DNA from 2 places in the Collinsella sp. i05-0019-G5 genome. Region 1 is predicted to be linked to the other one. Evidence: predicted binding sites of a transcription regulator. Region 1 holds the regulator's gene; the other holds the start of a gene.

Region 1 (7,419 bases):
CCGCGGCTTCTTTTACGGGAGCCACACGCCCCATTTACGACCTGACCTGGCGATATACGCTTACGGGACATCTTCTCTGGGGTGGCGGCACGGCATGGTCGCGTATTATGTTCCCCGCCTTCAACGAATATATTCGTCGCCGCAGGCCTATAGCCGTGGTCGCAACGCACATCACAGCAGCCAATGTTGCCGTGGGCGCCCGCGTAATTACGGGTATCGATTACCCGGTCATCTGTGTGCCGACCGATTACGAAGTCGAAGGCTTTTGGCCCCACAAGGACACCGACCTATTCTGTGTAGCCAACGAGTTTATGGCCGAAACGCTGCGCCCGCGCAAGGTTCCCGAGTCAAAGATCCGCATAACGGGCATCCCCATCCGAGCCGGTTTCGATTCAGATTACAAACGCAAAGATGAGCTCAGCAAGTTCAATCTCCCCATAGACAAAACCGTCGTATTGGTGATGGCCGGTGCCAGTTTACCCCAACCATACGTGCGTTTCCGCGCCGCGATGGACCACACGCTCCCCTTCTTACGCAGCTTTGAGGACATGCACTTTGTCTTTTTACCGGGCAAGGATAAAGAATACGCCACCCGACTCAAGACGCTCTTCGACGCCATGAAGCTCGAAAACGTCACGGTTCTAGACTACGTGGACGACATGGCGGCCCTCATGCACGGCTGCGACCTGGCAATTCTCAAATCGGGCGGACTCACCGTCACCGAGTGCCTGTGCGCGCATCTGCCGATGATCCTGCTGGGCAAGTCCTATGGCCAGGAAAAGGCAAACACCACGATGCTCACCGGCATGGGCGCCAGCATGCATGTCACCACCGCACGAGAACTCATCGTGACGTTGCGCCATCTCCACGATCATCCGGAGTCGCTCAAGGCACTGCTCATCAATGGCGAAGTCCTGCGCCGTCCACACGCAGCCGAGGACATCGCCATCGCCACCATGGAGCTTGCAGGTAAGCCCCAAAAACGTAAACGAGCCTTCTGCCGCTTCTACTGGGGAGGAAAGCCCGCGCATATCCGCTAGTCGAATGTCCGCCGCTCTGCCGGAGCCGCCCTTATATCATTCCATGCTCAAACATTCTCGCTTCGCTGCGAAACTGCGCGTGGAACGATATAAGGGCGGCTCCGGCAGAGCGGCTGCGTTTACTTACTAGCAGCTACTTCGGTATCCCCTCCATTAGAACCTGCAAAGGTAAAACAGGAAAATATAAATACAGTAAGCCGATGCGACAAAGGGACAGCCCCTTTGTCGCATCGGCTTACTAGAAAAGTAAATATTGTTTCAAGCGAGTAGCCGCCCGCCCGGGGCTTACCTATATCGTTCCACGCGCAGTTTCGCAGCGAGCGAAGCGACGCGAGAATGTTTGAGCATGGAATGATATAGGTAAGCCCCGGGCGGGAGGGATACGAGCGCCCCTAGGCGACGCCGCTGGAGCCGAAGCCTCCGTTGCCTCGGTCGGTTTCGTCTAGTTCTTCTACTTCTATGAGGTTGACCGTGGGGACTTCTTGGATGACGAGTTGGGCTATGCGGTCGCCTTTGTTGATTTGGATGTTGTTGGAGGGATCCAGGTTGATGAGGATAACCTTGAGTTCTCCTCGGTAGTGGGCGTCGATGAGGCCCGGCGTATTGACTATAGACAGGCCCTGCTTGATGGCCAAACCGCTTCGGGGCTGGACGAAGCCGGCGTAGCCATCGGGCAGGGCGATGGCCAGCCCAGTAGAGACCAGACGGCGTTCGAAGGGCTTCAGAATGCAGTCCTCGTTGGAGCGCAAATCCAAGCCGGCATCGGTGGGATGGGCGTATTTGGGAAGCTCGACGGTGGGGTCGAGACGCTTTATGTTGACGGTAATGTTGGACATGGAATCACCTTAGCTTGTCGAGCTCTTGCAGAAACTCATCGACGTCTTTGAAATCGCGGTAGACCGAGGCAAAGCGGATGTACGCCACCTTGTCGATCTTGGCCAAGCGCTTGAGTACCATGTCACCCAACTCATGGGACGTAACGGCCGTCAGCGTGCGAGAGCGCAGCTCGACCTCGATGTCATCGATAATCTCATTGAGCTTCTTAGTGTCGATATCGCGCTTGATAGTGGCGCGCATCAAGCCGACGAGCAGCTTATTGCGATCGAACCGCTGCTTGGTTCCGTCCGACTTAATGACCTCGATTGGGTCTTCGCATCGTTCGAACGTTGTAAAGCGATAGTTACACGAGCAACATTCGCGGCGACGCTTAATGGTGTTATTTGACTCCTGCATACGGGAATCAACGACGCGGGTATGTGCCTTGCCGCATTTGGGACAGCGCATGGTACCTCCTCTTAAACGATAACAAGGGTACCATGCGCAGCGCGATAATGATTACGAACGAGCAGGAACCTTAAGATGCGCACCGGCGGCGAGCGAACCATGCTCCAGATGATTGACGTTACGGATCATGTCGGAAGTCTCTTGCGTGGAAAGGCCTTCGATTGGATATTCCTCGGCAAGCGACCAAAGAGAATCACCAGACTGAACGCGAATGGTCTCATAGGTAACGTTGGAAACGGACTCGGCATACGCGGCGTGACGAGCGCTAAAGACCGACGTAGCGAGGACAAAGAAGAGCGTAAGCGCAACGGCAACGGCGACAATCGTCGGAACCTTCAGGGCAACGCGGCCCGGCGCGGCTACAGCCTGCTGATTGCGAGCAGGCTTTACGGTCAAAGGCTGAAAGCCGGAGCAGCCACCCTGAACAACCGTAAAAGTGTATTCTGCAGACGTCTCGAGCTTAAGGGCGAGGTTTCCCTGGACCATATTCGTTGCGTTCATCATGTTCTCCTCTCGCGTGTTTTGCTGAGAACAGTTTTATCAAGCCGCGCGGACAAAAATGTCTAGCGCGAGAACGAATGTTCGGTTATTATTATCTTCGAACAGTTGTTCCTGTCAAGCAAAATTCGAACATTTGTTTGACATGGGTAGAGAGGATGCCCTGATGGCTCGCAAAATTACCAAGCGTCAGCAGCAAATTTACGACTTCATCAAGGAATATCAGCAGGAGAAGGGTTATCCGCCCAGCGTGCGCGAGATGGCTTCTGCCGTGGGCCTTTCCTCCCCCAGCACCGTGCACGCCCATCTATCTGCCCTGGAGGCGCGCGGGCTACTCAAGCGCGATGCCACCAAACCGCGCGCTCTGGAACTCTTTAACGAGGACGGTTCCTCTGTCTCAATTTCTAAATCTGACGAGACCACCGCACCTCGCGGAACGGTCTCACTACCGCTCGTTGGTCGCGTCGCGGCTGGGATTCCCATTCTGGCCGAGCAGAATATCGAAGACACATTTACTATCCCGACCGAAATCGCCACTGATCAGGGTTCCTTTATCCTTGAGGTGCATGGGAGCTCAATGATCAATGTCGGTATCTTCAATGGCGATTACATCATCGTCCGTGAACAAAAGAGTGCCATGAACGGCGAAATTGTCGTGGCTATGATTGATGGTTCAGCGACCGTCAAGACGTTCTACAAGGAGCAGGGACGCGTACGCCTGCAGCCTGAGAATGACACCATGGAGCCTATCTATGCAACGAATCCCGTTATCTTGGGCAAAGTCGTCGGCTTGATGCGCCGGTTCTCGTAATGCAAAAACGCATCACCATCTTTGATACCGTCCGCGGGCTTACGATGATTTCAATGGCAGGTTTTCACGCTTGCTACGATCTTGCCTACCTGTACGACTGGGATATGCCCTGGTTTACCCAGACTGTCTTTCAAGACATCTGGCGCGCCAGCATCAGCTGGGTATTTTTGTTTATCGCGGGTTGGATGTGCACCCTTTCGCGCAACAATATCAAACGTGCCGCCAAATACGCCTTAGCAGCACTCGTCGTCTGGTTGGCAACAACACTTGTCTCAGTTGACGATTCTGTTAATTTTGGCATCATCTACTGCATGGCCGCATGTACCGGCATCGTGGCGTTGACCGATCCCGTCCTTAAGAAGATATCGGCGAGATGGGGCATGTCCCTATGCCTTTTGTTGTTTGCCCTCACCTGGAGCATCCCCAAAACGATCTACCCTGTCCCCTACCTGGCGTGGCTGGGATTTCCGAGCCCTGGGTTTGTCTCAGGTGATTACTACCCCATCATCCCGTTTTTCTTTATGTATCTTGCAGGATACTTCGCCGCACACATAGCGAAGGGAATCGATAAGACCGTCCCTAGCTGGGCCTACGCCAATCCCATCCCGGAGCTCGCCAGCCTTGGACGTCACGCACTCCCCTTTTATCTACTGCATCAGCCCATTATTCTGGGCTTTTTGGAGCTCGTCTACTCGGTGCGATAACGCTTGAGCCGCGGCGCGATACGAGCCGGCAGCTTCGCAACAATACGAACGCCGCCCTCAAGATATTCCTCGTGCAAAAGGGTTCCCTGTTCATGCACCAGCGTGATGAGGGCGCCCTCGCGATACGGGATTTCAGCGGAGAGCAACACATCGGTGGCAGCCGCCTCGCGAGCAATACGGTCGACGAGATCGTCGAGTCCCTCGCCCGTCTGGGCCGAGAACATCACGGCCTCGGGATAGCGACGACGGAAACTCAATCGATCAACGCTATCGAGAAGATCGATTTTATTGAACACCGTAAGCGTCAAACGCTCGCCGGCACCGATCTCGTCAAGAACGCGATCGACTGCCTCGAGCTGGCGCTCGTAGTCCTCGTCAGAGGCATCCACAACTTTAAGGATCAGATCGGCACCAAGAACCTCAGACAGCGTGGACTTAAAGGCATCAACGAGACCATGCGGTAGCTTTTGAATAAAGCCAACAGTATCGGTAATCGTCATGCCACGACCGCCGGGCAGGCGATACGAACGCGTCGTCGGGTCGAGCGTAGCAAACAGCTTGTCCTGCGAAAGCACCGTAGATCCGGTCAGACGATTGAGCAACGACGATTTACCCGCATTGGTATAACCGGCTAACGCGACGCGAAACGCCGGTGACTCAATGCGGCTCTTGGATTGAACATCGCGACGCTGTTCAACCTGCTTGAGCTCACGACGAAGCGCAGCGATCTTATTACGAATGAGGCGACGGTCGACCTCGAGCTGACTTTCGCCCTGACCAAAGCGTGAGCCGATGCCGCCGCGCGTCTGTTCCTTGGCGAGATGGCTCCACATGCCACGCAGACGAGGCAACAGATATTGAAGCTGTGCCAGCTGTACCTGTAGGCGTCCCTCACGCGTCTGAGCATGCAGGCCAAAAATATCCAAGATCAGTGCCGTACGATCGATAATCTTTACCGGCTCGCCCACGGCTTTCTCCAAATAGGATTGCTGCGAGGGCGTCAGGTCGTCGTCAAAAATAACGACATCGGCATCCATGCGATGCACCAGGCCGCACAGCTCTTCAACCTTACCGGAACCGATAAACGATTTAGGATACGGCTTTACCAAACGCTGTGACAAGCGTGCCACGCACTGGGCACCAGCCGTGTGGGTAAGACGCTCCAGCTCATCAAGCGAGCGATCGAGCGGCCATGCATTGTCGCGCCACTCAACACCAACTAATATGGCACGCTCGGGCTCGGGTGCCGTGGGAACAAGGGGGAAACGGGCCATTAGGCAGCCTCAATACGATGCAGGATGTCCTCAACGACCTCATCGATCGTAAACTCGTCCATATCAAACCACACGATACGGTCATCGCGCTTAAACCACGAAAGCTGACGTTTGGCATAGCGACGCGAACGCATCTTGATGAGTTCGCGAGCCTCATCCATAGAAATCACGCCATTGAAAGCATCAATGATCTCTTTATAGCCAATTGCCTGCATCGAAGTCAGGGCATCTCCCAGCCCCTGGTCCATAAGACCGCGAACCTCATCGACAAGACCCTGCTCAAACATCAGATCGACGCGCAGGTTAATGCGCTCGTAGAGCACCTCGCGATTACGCGTCAGACCAAACCATAGAGCATGATAATGCTCGCGCGGAACACTAAACTGACTTTTTTGCTGTGCATAGGAAATACCATCATCATGCATCTCGAGCGCACGAATCACACGGCGCACATTATGGGGATGAATAACAGCAGCCGATTCTGGGTCGCGCTCGGCAAGCAGGGCATGCAGCTCTTCCTCGCCAATACGCTCGGCAAGCTCCTGATAGCCCATACGACGATCGTCCTCAAGTTCACCCGAGGGAAAGTCCATCTCATCGAGGGCGGCCTTGAGATACAGCCCCGTACCTCCGCAAAAAACCGGCAGGCAACCCGAACCAAGGAGACGTTCAACATGCGCGCGAGCGTCAGCCTGATAAAGCGCAGCAGAATATGCCACACCCGGCTCTACAATGTCGACGAGACGCAGCGGCACCGTACACTCATCGGGCGCCATCTTTGCGGTACCGATGTCCATGCCGTGATAGATTTGCATCGCATCGCACGACAGCACTTCGGACGAAAGACGAGCTGCCAAACGGTCGGCAACATCACTCTTACCAACCGCCGTCGGACCGACGACCGCAACGGCGGAAAGTCCTGCCCTGGGAGAAACCATTAGCGCGGCTCGCCCACAACGGAGCCGGACAAATACCAGGTCTTGGCAACGTCAACGTCAACATCAACGATCTTGCCAACAAGCTGATCGATGCTGTAACCCTCGGGGATAGGCGCATGCACGGTCTGATTCTTGGGACTCTTGCCCAGCAGGACCGCGTCGTTCTTTTTACTCGTTCCCTCAATGAGCGCCGGCACCACAGTATGAAGCTCACCCTGGTTATACTCGTGTGCCGTAGTCTCGATAACCTTAACCAGGCGGTTGAAACGCTCGAGAATAACCTCATGCGGCGTAGGATCGTCAATCTCTGCGGCCGGGGTACCGGCGCGCTTGGAATAGATGAAGGTATAGGCCTGAGCATAGCGGACCGTCTCGGCAAGTGAGAGCGTCTGCTCAAAGTCCTCTTCAGTCTCGCCCGGGAAGCCAACGATAATATCGGTCGAGAGCGCGATATCGGGCATGCGGTTGCGAATGCGATCGACCAGGCCCAGATAGTCCTCGCGTGTATAACGGCGATTCATCTCTTTGAGGATACGCGTGGAGCCCGACTGAACGGCCAAGTGAAGCTGCGGCATGACGGCGGGCGTCTCGGCCATGGCGTCGATGGTCTCGGGCAGCAGATCCTTAGGATGAGAAGAGGTAAAGAAGATGCGCTCCACACCCGTATCACCCACGGCACGCAGCAGATCGGCAAAACGCGGCTTGCCAAACAGATCGCGACCATATGAGTTAACGTTTTGGCCCAGCAGCGTAATCTCGCGCACGCCCTGGCGCACCAAACCGGTCACCTCGTCGACAATTTCCTCGAAGGGGCGGCTCTTTTCGCGACCGCGCACGTACGGCACGATGCAATAGGTACAGAAATTATTG
Region 2 (7,419 bases), 530 kb from region 1:
CAACATCCGGGCGCTCCGGCGCCCGTTTTGTTTTACATATGCGGACATGGCTCAGTTGGTAGAGCACAACCTTGCCAAGGTTGGGGTCGCGGGTTCGAGCCCCGTTGTCCGCTCCAACTATCTTACGCGGTTCTAACGAACCGCGTTTTTTGTTGACGCTGCGCGAGCCCCGGGCACCCCATCTTGCCCCCTCAATCGTCGGTCGCGTACATAAAGTACGCTTCCCTCCTCTTTCGCGGCAACCTGGGGCACCCGGAGCCCGCTCGCTGTTGTGGCCGGGGGAGTGAGTCTTCCGTTCTTTTCACTAATCGATCGATTCGTCCCAGGAGGCTCGAGCCCGAGAGGGAGCGAGCGTTTTGGGGTGTGGCTGTGGCGTTGTTTGCCTCGAATGACAGCTTTGGGCGTATCATCGTGGGCATCTCGCAAAACCTCGTTGCAAGGGAGGCTCACCCCATGGCTGCAGAAAAGTCCTCTTCGCGCTCATGGATGTCCGATGCCGCGATCTATCAGATCTACCCGCGTTCGTTTAAGGATTCGACCGGTTCGGGTCTGGGCGATATCGCGGGCATTACCCAGCAGATGGACTATCTTGAGCGGCTGGGCATCGAGGCCATCTGGCTGAGCCCGTTTTACCCTTCGCCTCTTGTCGATGGCGGCTATGATGTGGCGGACTACTGCGATGTCGACCCACGTCTCGGCTCGCTTGACGACTTCGATGACATGATCGCTGCGGCTCACGCGCGCGGCATCAAGGTCATCGTCGATATCGTGCCCAACCATTCATCCAACCAGCACCCCTGGTTCAAAGCCGCTCTTGCCGCCGGCCCCGGATCGCCCGAGCGCGCCCGTTATATCTTCCGCGATGGTCGCGGCGAGCATGGCGAGCTGCCTCCCACCAATTGGAATGCCAACTTTGGCGGCCCCGCCTGGACGCGTGTTGCGGACGGTCAATGGTATCTGCACATGTTTACGCCCGAGCAGCCGGACTTTGACTGGTCATGCCCCGAGGTTCACGCGTTCTTTTGCGACGTCCTGGCGTTTTGGAGCGATCGAGGCGTCGATGGCTTTCGCATCGATGTGGCGCACGGTCTCGCCAAGGATCTCGACCGCGATGACCTCGACCGGTGGCATCTCGCCGAGGGCGATGACATGGTTGACGACGGCACCCATCCGCTGTGGGACCGCAACGAGGTCCACGAGATCTATCGCGAGTGGCGCCGCGTGTTCGACCGCTATAATCCGCCGCGCAGCGCCGTTGCCGAGGCGTGGGTGCTGCCTGAGCGCCAGTATCTCTATGCGCGTCCCAGCGAGCTTGGCCAGACATTCAACTTTGAGTTTGCCAAGGCCACTTGGACCTATGATGACATGCACGCTGCAATCGAGGAGGGCTTGAAGGCGGCTATCGAATCCGATTCCGCCTCGACCTGGGTACTCTCCAACCACGACGTGCCGCGCGTGGCGACGCGCTATGCCCTGCCGCAAATCAAGGCGACGCGCTACCACCAGATTGCGCTCGACTGGCTCTTACGCGACGGGTCGTCTTATGACGAGGACCGTGAACTCGGCGAGCGCCGCGCGCGGGCGGCCCTTTTGCTTGAACTGGCGCTTCCGGGCTCGGCATACGTGTATCAGGGTGAGGAGCTCGGTCTTTTTGAGGTGGCTGATATCCCGTGGACTGCACTCGAAGATCCCAGTGCAACCAATACGCGCGGACCGAAGCGCGAGAAGGGGCGCGACGGCTGTCGTGTGCCCCTGCCGTGGGTAGCGGCGGACGATCCCGCGCAGGGCGGATCGTTTGGGTTTTCGCCGGCGGACGCTGATGCGGCACCCCATCTGCCGCAGCCTGCATGGTTTTCCGATTATGCTGCCGATAGGGAAGAAACGGACCCGACATCGATGCTTGCGCTCTATCGTGACGCCCTCTGGCTGCGGCGCAAGCTGCGCGGGTGCGCCAACGATCTTGCGTGGCTCGATCTTGACGGGCGCACCGGTCTTGCGGATGGTGCCGAGGGCGCTGAGGGCGGCGTCATCGCCTATCGCCGCGATAACGGCTGGGCGTGCGTGACGAACTTCGGTGCAGCACCCGTGGAGCTGCCGGCGGGCAGGGTCCTGCTCACCTCATCAGCGCTTGCAGACGGCAGACTCGCGCAGGACAGCTCTGCCTGGATCATGCTCGGTGAGATGTAAGGGCCTCTTGCGGCGAGTTTGCGTTTGCCTGCGCCTTCCGTGGTGGCTGATGTCTTCGCGAGGTTCGCGAGGGCGTCGCAAAACTTTTCAAAAAAAGTTCTTGCATAGGATGCGGGCATCACGTAAGATTAATCCTCGTAAGCGGACATGGCTCAGTTGGTAGAGCACAACCTTGCCAAGGTTGGGGTCGCGGGTTCGAGCCCCGTTGTCCGCTCCATTTGGGCGTTTAGCTCAGGGGGAGAGCGCTTCCCTGACACGGAAGAGGTCAGAAGTTCAAATCTTCTAACGCCCACCAAATGTTCGCAGCTCAGAGGCTATGTCCTCTGGGCTGTTTTGTTTTTTGCCACCAAGCGCGCCGCCAAATAAGTCATCAAATATTGATCCAAGGTCCCTACGCGATGGTCTTCGCATCCCGTAGGGGTGCCGGCAGATTGCATGTGTCCTGGCCCATCATGACCGCAACATGTTGGTCAAGCATAATCTTTTGGATTCTTTTGGCGTGAGCGGCTTGGTTTTGGTGCTATTTGGCGGCGGCACGGTTGAGGGGGTTTCAAAACTGCTGTGCAGGTAGTTGGGTTGATAACGTTTTAGCAGTCTGCCAAGAGGCTTTCATTTATAATGCGTCTGCAAATTGACCAATTGCTTTGACCTGCTGAAACACTATATGTTGTGTTTGAACTAAAAAAAGAATACAGGATATAGATGCCTCTTTGTCGTATGATAGATGGCGGACAGAGAGCGAGAACCTTATTCGCCCCATTTGGATGGATCTTTGAGCCCCTTGATCGGCTGCGAGGATTGTCCGCATGAGGGCCTATGGTTATCGAGAACACAGATTGCGTGACGGCGCCGCAAGACAGGGGCAAACCCTGCCGGGCATCGTTTGGCCCTGAAGCGCAATGAGGCTACGATGCGAAAGAGGCAAGAGGATGAAGATCATCAAGCGCAGCGGCACCGAGGTTACCTTTGACATCGATAAGATCGTCAATGCGATCCGCGCCGCAAACTTGGAGGTCGAGGAAGGCTCTCGCCTTACCGACCGCCAGGTGATCTATGCGGCGCAAAACGTCGCCGAGGCATGTGAGAAGGCCGGCCACACCGTATCGGTCGAGGAGATCCAGGATCTGGTCGAGGACGAGATTATGCGTCTCGACTGCTACGAGGTCGCTCGCCACTACATCATCTACCGCTATGTTCAGAGCCTGAAGCGCCAAAAGAACACGACCGATGACAAGATCCTGTCGCTGATTGAGTGCAATAACGAAGAGGTCAAGCAGGAGAACTCCAACAAGAACCCGACCGTCAACTCCGTTCAGCGCGACTACATGGCCGGCGAGATTTCCAAGGACCTGACGCAGCGCGTGCTGCTGCCCCAGGAGATCGTGGATGCCCACAACGAGGGCCTGATTCACTTCCACGATTCGGACTACTTTGCCCAGCACATGCATAACTGTGACCTGGTGAACCTGGAGGATATGCTCCAGAACGGCACCGTTATCTCGGGCACGCTGATCGAGAAGCCGCACAGCTTCTCGACTGCTTGCAATATCGCGACGCAGATTATCGCCCAGGTCGCCTCTTCCCAGTATGGCGGCCAGTCGATTTCGCTGACCCACCTGGCTCCGTTTGTCGAGGTGAGCCGTCAGAAGATTCGCGGCGAGGTCGCTCGCGAGCTTGAGGAGCTCGGTGTTTCGGCATCTGCCGAGAAGGTTCGCGAGGTCGTTGAGGATCGCCTGCGCGATGAGATCCGTCGCGGCGTCCAGACGATTCAGTATCAGGTCGTGACCCTTATGACCACGAATGGCCAGGCGCCGTTCGTGACGGTCTTTATGTATCTCAACGAGGCCCGTACGCCTCAGGAGAAGCACGACCTTGCCATGATCGTGGAGGAGACGCTTCGCCAGCGCTACGAGGGCGTTAAGAACGAGGCTGGCGTGTGGATTACCCCGGCATTCCCCAAGCTTATCTACGTGCTCGAGGACGATAACGTTCACGAGAATTCCCCGTACTTCTACCTGACCCAGCTGGCTGCCAAGTGCACCGCCAAGCGCATGGTGCCCGACTACATCTCTGAGAAGAAGATGCGTGAGCTCAAGCTGTCTAAGGGTGAGACCGCCGGCAATGGCGATTGCTACACCTGCATGGGTTGCCGCAGCTTCCTGACGCCCGACCGTTCGGGCAACGGCTTTAACAATGTTGCCAACGCGCTGAACTATGACCCGACCAAACCTAAGTACTATGGCCGCTTTAACCAGGGTGTTGTGACCATCAACCTGCCCGATGTCGCACTGAGCTCGCATCAGGACATGGACAAGTTCTGGAAGATCTTCGACGAGCGCCTTGAGCTGTGCCATCGTGCCCTGCTGTGCCGTCATGAGCGCCTGATGGGCACGCTTTCGGATGCCGCACCGATTCTGTGGCAGTACGGCGCCCTGGCGCGCCTTAAGAAGGGCGAGACGATCGACAAACTGCTCGTGGGCGGCTATTCCACCATCAGCCTGGGGTATGCCGGTCTGTATGAGTGCGTCAAGTACATGACGGGCCACAGCCACACCGAGAAGGAAGGCACGCCGTTTGCCATGGCCGTCATGCAGCACATGAACGACAAATGCGCCGAGTGGAAGGCCGAAAGCGATATCGACTTCTCACTGTACGGCACCCCGCTTGAGTCGACGACCTACAAGTTCGCCAAGTGCCTGCAGCGCCGTTTTGGCATTATTCCGGGTGTGACGGACAAGGGCTACATTACCAACAGCTACCACGTCCATGTGTCCGAGGAGATTGATGCTTTCGATAAGCTCAAGTTTGAGGGCATGTTCCAGCAGCTTTCGCCGGGCGGTGCCATCTCCTACGTCGAGGTTCCCAACATGCAGGACAACCTTAAGGCTGTCATTCGCGTGATGCAGTACATCTACGACAACATCATGTATGCCGAGCTCAACACCAAGAGCGATTACTGCCAGGTGTGCGGCTATGACGGCGAGATCAAGATTGTCGAGGATGACGGCAAGCTGGTGTGGGAGTGCCCCAACTGCGGCAACCGCGATCAGGAGAAGATGAATGTCGCCCGTCGTACGTGCGGCTACATCGGTACTCAATTCTGGAACCAGGGTCGAACCGAGGAGATCCGCGACCGCGTGCTGCATCTCTAATACCGCTCCGGGGCTGAGCCGAGAGGGCCGCTTGGGCATTTGCTCGCTATTTCGGACAGTCCTGCGCAAGACGAAGGCCACATTAAGTGGCCTTCTTTGCGTGCGGAACTCATATCGAGCAAAAGCCCAAGCGGCCCTCTCGGCTCAGCCAAGTTGACGTAGCTGAGATGCAGCATGCGGTCTGCTCGCTTCTCGAAGTTCTTAGCGGAAATGAGTTGAGCTGCAATGACGATCTGCTTGCAATGGCGGTTGAGCTGCAGCTGAGTATTTATTGGACCGCGAACCCTATACTCAATGTTCGCTTCGTTCATTGAGTTACCCTTTGCATGAGGCCGGGACATATCGTCCCGCCCGCAGTTTCGCAGGCCGAAGGCCGAGAATGTTTGAGGACGGGATGATATGTCCCGGCCTCCCGGGAGAGTTACCTATGAACTACGCGAACATTAAGTATTTCGATATTGCTGATGGGGAAGGCGTCCGTACTTCTCTGTTTGTGAGTGGGTGCCGTCGTGGGTGCAAGAACTGCTTTAACTCTGTTGCGTGGGACTTTGCTGCGGGTGAGCCGTTCGATCGCGCCGTCGAGGACAAGATTATCGAGAGTCTCGACCATCCCTTTATCGATGGCCTGACGATTCTGGGCGGGGAGCCTATGGAACCCGAGAATCAGGCGGGTCTCGTTGACTTTATCGAACGCGTGCGTGCGGCCTATCCTGTGGAGTCGGGGAAGACCATTTGGTGCTTTACTGGCGACGTGCTCGAGGAGCTTATGCCGGGCGGCCGTCATCATACCGAAGTGACGGACCGTATCCTTGCCTGCCTCGATATGTTGGTGGACGGCCCGTTCGTTCAAGACCTGCACGATATCTCCTTGCGTTTTAGGGGTTCGAGTAATCAGCGGGTGATCGACATGAACACCACGCGCGCTCGTGCCGCGCGTGAGGGCGTTGCGCTGTGCGATGCTGTGGAGCTTTGGCGAGACGATCCGGTCTATTCGACCCATACTATGTAGCTTGTGGCCGATGCCGGAGGGCGTGGTACCATAGCCCGAACGCAAAATCGGAAGAGTGAGGCCCAGATGGTCGATCAGGAAAAAGTTGAGACCGCCATAAAGCTGTTGCTTGAGGGCATAGGCGAGGACCCAACTCGTGAGGGCCTGCTGGAGACGCCGGCACGCGTCGCCCGTATGTATGGCGAGATTGCCGGCGGCATGGACCAGAGCGCTGAGGAGCACCTGTCCAAAACTTTTGCCGTCGCTTCGAACGATTTAGTTATCGAGCGCGACATTACGTTTTACTCGCTGTGCGAGCACCATCTACTGCCGTTTTATGGTAAGGCTGCGATCGGCTATATCCCTAACGGTCGCGTGGCGGGTCTGTCTAAGCTTGCTCGCACGGTTGAGGTCTATGCCCGTCGACTGCAGCTGCAGGAGCAGCTGTGTGCACAGGTTGCCGATGCCCTCATGGAGTATCTCGCTCCCCAGGGAGCGATTGTGCTCATGGAGGCTGAGCATATGTGCATGACCATGCGCGGCGTGCAAAAGCCTGGCACCAAGACCGTGACGCTCGCTCGCCGCGGCGTCTTTGAGACCGATCCCGCGCTCGAGGAGCGGTTCTTTAGGATGCTGGGCCGTTAGCATGAGGGTCGTCAACGACTTTACATCGAAGACCGATGAGGGGACGCCGCGTCGCGGCTTCATGGCTTCGGGCCTGGCCCCCTTTGATGCCATGCCTCGCATTGATTACATTTGTGCCAACGGGCTGTTTCGGCGGCACCTGGGCAACATTGCGCAGTTGGAATCGGGGCGCATCTTCTGCCGCCACGGTATTGACCATCTGCTCGATGTCGCTCGCATTATGTGGATCAAGAATCTCGAGGAACAGCTCGAATTTGACCGCGAGGTCATCTACGCCACGGCACTTCTTCACGATATCGGCAAAGATGAACAGTATGAATCGGGTATATCCCATGATGTTGCAAGCGAACGCGTCGCTGATGCGATTCTCGGCGGCATGCCCGATGATGTGGCGTTTGAGCCGGCCGATGCCGCAGCCATTAAGACGGCCATTCTGGGCCATCGAAA

Evidence for each region. Region 1 encodes NrdR, which represses ribonucleotide reductase genes. Its sites were predicted from a motif close to AAACACNATATATNGTGTTT; they were not measured.
Region 2: a site for NrdR is predicted at 2,843-2,862, ahead of nrdD (anaerobic ribonucleoside-triphosphate reductase). Genes of this name have one in related genera too.

Annotation. Positions count from the first base shown of each region.
Region 1 is NZ_AP031421.1:1,383,246-1,390,664, forward strand. Features, by position in the region: gene ACGHIZ_RS06355 (glycosyltransferase) at 1-1,040, shown strand, start outside; gene dut (dUTP diphosphatase) at 1,433-1,876, opposite strand; gene nrdR (transcriptional regulator NrdR) at 1,881-2,324, opposite strand; gene ACGHIZ_RS06370 (LysM peptidoglycan-binding domain-containing protein) at 2,376-2,825, opposite strand; gene lexA (transcriptional repressor LexA) at 2,989-3,633, shown strand; gene ACGHIZ_RS06380 (heparan-alpha-glucosaminide N-acetyltransferase) at 3,633-4,337, shown strand; gene hflX (GTPase HflX) at 4,322-5,611, opposite strand; gene miaA (tRNA (adenosine(37)-N6)-dimethylallyltransferase MiaA) at 5,611-6,549, opposite strand; gene miaB (tRNA (N6-isopentenyl adenosine(37)-C2)-methylthiotransferase MiaB) at 6,549-7,419, opposite strand, start outside.
Region 2 is NZ_AP031421.1:852,857-860,275, forward strand. Features, by position in the region: tRNA gene ACGHIZ_RS03775 (tRNA-Gly) at 41-116, shown strand; gene ACGHIZ_RS03780 (glycoside hydrolase family 13 protein) at 454-2,187, shown strand; tRNA gene ACGHIZ_RS03785 (tRNA-Gly) at 2,329-2,404, shown strand; tRNA gene ACGHIZ_RS03790 (tRNA-Val) at 2,408-2,482, shown strand; gene nrdD (anaerobic ribonucleoside-triphosphate reductase) at 3,117-5,339, shown strand; gene nrdG (anaerobic ribonucleoside-triphosphate reductase activating protein) at 5,767-6,348, shown strand; gene folE (GTP cyclohydrolase I FolE) at 6,415-6,972, shown strand; gene ACGHIZ_RS03810 (HD domain-containing protein) at 6,974-7,419, shown strand, end outside.